Regions from separate parts of the Levilactobacillus muriae genome, predicted to be linked through region 2. Evidence: predicted binding sites of a transcription regulator. Region 2 holds the regulator's gene; the other holds the start of a gene.

Region 1 (3,161 bases), on a different contig from region 2:
TAACTTGTTGGACTTGTAAAAGAATCACGGTAAGCCAACCTCCTTTAGTGGTTTTGTATGTTAGTTTTTAGAGTTAGGATTGCATTGAAAGATCGCCGTTGTCACGAAGTTGCCAGCTTGCTTGAATTTAAACACCGCCGATAATTTGAGATGAGGTATCGCGGTTTCCGGTAATTGTGGGTGAAATTACCTTAGCAACAAAGGAAGACAGGGAACACTGATACCCACTATTTTAGCATATTCTCGAGAGAGACCGAAATTACGATTTAAATAGTGAAAAAAACTTGCAAATTCTTTCACAAGATGAACGGTTATGCTATAATCTATAAGAAAGTTGATTTCACAATCCAGACAATTATTTAAATATGAGGCTATCGCTTGTGAACGGTAGCCAGTTTCTTTGATTAGGAGGTCTCGTTTTTGACAGAACAAAAAATTCCCCGGGCGACAGCCAAGCGCTTGCCCATCTACTACCGTTACCTGAACATCCTATTAGACGCAGATAAAACCCGGGTGTCTTCGACTGAATTGTCCGAAGCCGTTAAGGTCGATTCCGCAACAATTCGTCGGGACTTCTCGTATTTTGGAGCCCTCGGTAAACGGGGCTATGGTTATGATGTTGAAAGTTTAATCAAGTTTTTTAAGAAAATTTTGAATCAGGACCGCTTAACCAGCGTGGCCCTGATTGGGGTGGGAAATCTGGGCCACGCTTTACTCAACTTCAATTTTCATCAGGACAGTAACGTGCGGATCAGTGCTGCTTTTGACGTGAAGCAAGAGATTGCCAACACGATTCAAAGTGGTGTGCCCATCTATCCAATGACTGATTTACGCACGCAACTGGAAGAACAACAGATTGAAGTGGCCATCTTGACCGTACCATCCCAGGTGGCACAAGAGGTAACCGATGAGGCCGTGTCTGGCGGTGTCAAAGGTATCTTGAACTTCACACCACTGCGGATCACCGTACCGAAGGGCGTTCGCGTGCAAAACGTGGACTTGACCAACGAGCTTCAAACGTTGATTTATTTCCTGGAACACTACAATAATCTAAACTAATGATTGAATCGCAGTCCTCATCTGAGGATTGCGATTTTTTTTGGAACAGGACGTCTAGACCAAATGGCTGACTATTGGAAAATCTGAAATTCGCTAAGCCTCTCAGCCACACAGGATAGCGCGTGGTTGGCGTACTGAATCGAGGAATTTGTTTGTCAAATTCCTTGATTTTTAGAGGGAAAAACCATATATTAGATATTGTTGATTAGCACTTATGTTAGTCAAGTGCTAACAGTGCTAATAAGTAAGTTCATTGGAGGGATTCAAGTGTTAAAACCATTAGGAGACCGCGTCATTTTGGATCAACCAGAAGAAGAAGAAACCACGGTTGGCGGTATTGTGCTCGCAAGTAACGCTCAAGAAAAGCCACAAACGGCAAACGTTGTCGCTGTCGGTGATGGCCGTGTGTTAGACAATGGCGAAAAGGTAGCCCCAACTGTTAAGGTTGGCGACAAGGTATTGTTCGACAAGTATTCCGGTACCGAAGTTAAGTATCAAGACACGACTTACCTTGTTTTACACGAAAAGGACTTAGTCGCAGTCGTTGATTAATCCCGTTTCCACTTAAGAAGACTATCCAAGATAATTCAAAAATTTTAGTATGAGGTGAATTTTTAAAATGGCTAAAGAATTAAAATTTTCTGAAGACGCTCGCAGTAAGATGCTTGCCGGTGTTGATAAGTTAGCTGATACGGTTAAGACAACCCTTGGACCTAAGGGACGTAACGTGGTTCTGGAACAAAGCTACGGCAACCCAACCATCACGAATGATGGGGTAACGATTGCTAAGTCCATCGAACTCGAAGATCACTTCGAAAACATGGGTGCTAAGTTGGTTTCTGAAGTTGCTTCTAAGACCAACGATATCGCTGGTGATGGGACGACCACTGCCACTGTTTTGACGCAAGCTATCGTTAACGAAGGTATGAAGAACGTCACTGCTGGTGCTAACCCTGTTGGTATCCGTCGTGGGATCGAAAAAGCTACGAAGGCTGCCGTTGATGGGTTACACAAGATGTCCCATGACGTTAAGACTAAGGAAGATATCGCGCAAATCGCTTCTATTTCATCAGCTAGCCCAGAAACTGGGAAGCTAATTGCTGACGCTATGGAAAAGGTTGGTAACGATGGGGTCATCACGATTGAAGAATCCCGTGGTGTTGATACCAGCTTAGACGTTGTTGAAGGGATGCAATTCGACCGTGGGTACATGTCACAATACATGGTTACCGACAACGACAAGATGGAAGCAAACTTGGACAATCCTTACATCTTAATCACTGACAAGAAGATCGCTAACATTCAGGATATTTTGCCATTACTGCAATCAGTTGTTGAACAAAGCCGTTCACTCTTGATCATTGCCGATGACATCACTGGTGAAGCCTTACCTACCTTGGTCTTGAACAAGATGCGTGGGACCTTTAACGTTGTTGCTGTCAAGGCTCCTGGCTTTGGTGATCGTCGTAAGGCGACCTTGCAAGATGTTGCCGTTTTGACTGGTGGGACTGTCATCACCGATGACTTGGGCCTTAACCTGAAGGACACGACTATCGATCAATTGGGTCAAGCACAAAAGGTCAACGTTACCAAGGATAACACCACGGTCGTTGAAGGTGCTGGTGCCAAGGATCAAATCGCTGCCCGGGTTGCTGAAATCAAGGGCCAAATCGAAGAAACGACTTCTGACTTCGACCGTGATAAGTTGAAGGAACGTCTGGCTAAGTTAGCCGGTGGGGTTGCCGTTGTTCGTGTCGGTGCCGCAACTGAAACTGAATTAAAGGAACGTAAATACCGCATTGAAGATGCTTTGAACGCAACGCGTGCCGCTGTTGAAGAAGGCTTCGTTGCTGGTGGTGGGACTGCTTTGATCAATGTGATCAAGGATGTTGCTGCTGTTGAAGCAGAAGGCGATGAATTGACCGGGGTTAACATCGTTCTCCGTGCATTGGAAGAACCCGTTCGTCAAATCGCTGAAAATGCTGGTGTTGAAGGCTCCGTTGTTGTTGAACACCTGAAGGGTGAAAAGGAAGGCATTGGTTACAACGCCGCCGATAATAACTACGAAGACATGGTTAAGGCCGGGATCACCGACCCAACCA
Region 2 (3,161 bases):
GTCAATTCCGATAATCTTGTTACTTGCCATCAAAAATTCCCTCTTTGTTAGTTTTTTTTAATTTGCTTTATTGTGCGACGACAACCATTGCTGGCCGTAGAACGCGATCCTTCAGTTGGTAACCCTTTTGGAGGACCTTAACGACCGTTTCGGCCGCCTGACCATCCTCTGCAGGCACTGATTGAACCGCTTGATGCAACGTTGGGTCGAATGTCTTCCCAATGGCTTCAATCTCCGTGACGTGGTTTCGCTTTAGGGCATCTTCCAAATGATCATAGGTCATCTGAACACCCTTCTTCAGTTGTTGCCCCGCCTCGTCCGCTGCTTCTACTGCGAGAGCACGCTCCAAGTTGTCAATGACGGGGAGCACGTCCTTAGCCAGTTGTTGGCCATCATACTTGATAAGCGTTGCCTGTTCCTTTTGGAACCGCGCTTGCATGTTTTGGACTTCCGCCTCCGCACGCAAATACTTATCTTCGAAGTCACTGGCCTTGCGCTTGAGTTCATCAACTTCGGCCGCGGTCGCAACCTTCTTAAATAACTTTGGCTTCTTTGGCGCTGCCTTTTCGGCCGATTCAGTCTTTGAATCTGGCTTAGTCGTGGCGGCCTTTGCCGCAGTTTGGTCATCGGTGGACGCTTGTTGCTTGTCAGCCACGATAAAAACCCTCCCTTTCTTTACTCGTCATAAAACCGGTAGTAATCTAATAGTTTCTTCGCGAGCTCTTCACGAAACGCCCCAACAATACCGAGCATCCGAGAATATGGCATTCGCGTGGGTCCCAGAATTGCGATCATCCCCTGACCATGTTGGTCAACATCATAGGTCGCCGTGATCAGACTGAAATTCTGCAACGCATCATTGGTCATTTCATTACCGATGCGCACGGAGATCTTATCGCTAGGTTGCCCCAACACACTCGCAATGTCATCGGTCTTATCGATCAACGAATACAAGGACTTCAGTGAATCAACGTCGCTATCCTGAGAAAAGTTCAGTAGGTTGAGTCGCCCACCAACGTAGAACCGCTCCTGAGCGGCCCGCGTCAGCACATCGCCAAAGATATCTAAGAATCCCTGAGGACTTTGTAGATAGTGCGCGATCTTTGCGGGAATATCAGCCTGTAGCTTCCGTAAGACTTCCGGTAAAGTCAGTCCCACCAATTGGTCATTGATCAAGCGGACCACAGCTTCAAGCTGCTCACCGTCAACGTCGCCGGCCACGTCAAACGTTTGGTTCTCCACGTCACCACTATCGGTGACGAGAATGGCCATAATCTGCCGCTTGCCCAAAGGCACTAACCGAAAGCCGCTGAGGCGACTATCCTTTAACTCCGGCTTCAACGTGAACGCCGTGTAACTCGTCAGGTTAGACAGGATTGTCGCGGATTGCGAAATGATTTCGTCAATCTTATGAAAATCGCCACCTAGTGATGACTGAATCACATCGATATCGTTGGGCCGCAAAGGATCGGGCTTAACCAGATGATCAACGTAATACCGGTAACCTTCGACCGAAGGAATTCGGCCGGAAGACGAGTGGGTCTTCTTAATCAAGCCCTGCTCTTCTAAGGCTGCCATCTCGTTACGAATTGTCGCTGAGCTTACGTGGATGGGTAACTGCTTGGCTAATGCCTTGGACCCCACCGGAACACCGGTATTGGTGAAGTCGCGGACAACGGCTCGCAGAATCATCATTTGTCTTTCTGAAAGCATCACAATCACCCCTTTTTTAGCACTCAAACTAATCAAGTGCTAAGACACATATATAATGTAGCAAAACCGGGATTTGAAGTCAAGAAATCTGGTAGAATTTTTAGCAATCTCTGCAATTAAGTGCTAATTTTTTGATTTGGCCGTGATCTTGATGACTATTGCCACCTGCGGCTGCCAGAGATTCCGGCGGCTGTGGGGATCGCCTGCAGCCTCCCCACAGCGTTCCGGCTTAAATTTGGTGAACGGTAAGCCGGCTGGTTTAGACAATGTAGCCAACTATTCAGGACGCTATCTCTACTGTGTAGAGGGTTATGCCAACATTTTATCTTTCACCCTTCAGTTAGCTAGTTGTACCACTAGCTATAACCCAGATTTCAACCGCCATAACCCTGTTTTCTAACTCAAAACACCTATTAACCAATCCCCAGCATAGCAAAAATCTTTCACCTTGCAATTATCTTCCCAAAATAAAAGAGCCCAGATAAAATTATCCAGGCCCCTCATTTATGCTGTGATTAAATTGCCTAATCTGAGACGACCTGGGCGAAATAATCTCGCGTAGCCGTCTCGTCCTTCTTGAGTTGGGCAATTAACCTCTCTGCGGAATCGAATTTCACTTGGCCCCGTAAACGGTGATGCCACTCAACTTCAACGTTTTCACCATAAAGGTTCCCCTGATAGTCCAGGAGATTCATCTCCACCGTGATTGGCCGATCGTCACCAAAGGTATCGTTATGTCCCACGGAAATCATACCGGGATACCAGATAGCCCCAACCTTTAACCGCGCCGTGTAGACACCAATGCCTGGCAACCATTCATTCTCCGGTGTCAGAACGTTTGCGGTTGGGTAGCCAATGGTTCGACCTCGAGCTTCACCATGAACAACGACCCCCGTCGACCGGTAAAGGTAGCCCAAAAGTGTATTAGCCGTATCGACATCGCCAGTCTTCATGGCCGCACGAATCCGCGTCGAACTGATCTTTTCCTGATCACCAATTTCCTTAGCCACCGTTTCCACCCCAAAGCGCCCCTGTGCATAGGCTGGCAACAGATCCATCGTGGCTACATCCTTCTTACCGTAAGTGTGGTCAAATCCAGCCACCGCTGTCAGCGTATGAAAAGCCACGAGGTAGTTGTCAACAAACTCTTGGGGCTTCTGGGCAGCGAATTCTCCGGTATAGCTGACCAGAAAGACCCGGTCGACACCCAATCGATCAAGCTGTTGGAGCTTACGTTCGGGCGTGCTCAGGTACTTGCGGTCATCACCCTCTAACGGCCGGTAGACCAACGCTGGATGGTGATCATAGGTCAATACCGCCAACTTGACGTGCTTGGCCGTAGCGAGCGCCTTAGCCCGCCTAATGACCGCCTGGTGCCCTCGGTGGACACCATCAAAGAATCCCATGGCCAAAACAACCGGGTCTGCCGGAATCTGGCGGGGGTCCAA

Evidence for each region. The regulator HrcA, encoded in region 2, represses chaperone genes, less so after heat shock. The targets are predictions, from matches to a motif close to TTAGCACTCNNNNNNNNNGAGTGCTAA.
Region 1: groES (co-chaperone GroES) is a predicted target of HrcA. The motif match lies at 1,265-1,291, and genes of this name have one in related genera.

Annotation. Positions count from the first base shown of each region.
Region 1 covers NZ_BAAFRU010000005.1:81,225-84,385, forward strand. Annotated here, with positions in the region: gene ACKTSF_RS04650 (ABC-F family ATP-binding cassette domain-containing protein) at 1-28, opposite strand, end outside; gene ACKTSF_RS04655 (redox-sensing transcriptional repressor Rex) at 421-1,059, shown strand; gene groES (co-chaperone GroES) at 1,327-1,611, shown strand; gene groL (chaperonin GroEL) at 1,679-3,161, shown strand, end outside.
Region 2 covers NZ_BAAFRU010000002.1:206,468-209,628, reverse strand. Annotated here, with positions in the region: gene dnaK (molecular chaperone DnaK) at 1-30, opposite strand, end outside; gene grpE (nucleotide exchange factor GrpE) at 68-655, opposite strand; gene hrcA (heat-inducible transcriptional repressor HrcA) at 676-1,713, opposite strand; gene ribF (riboflavin biosynthesis protein RibF) at 2,238-3,161, opposite strand, start outside.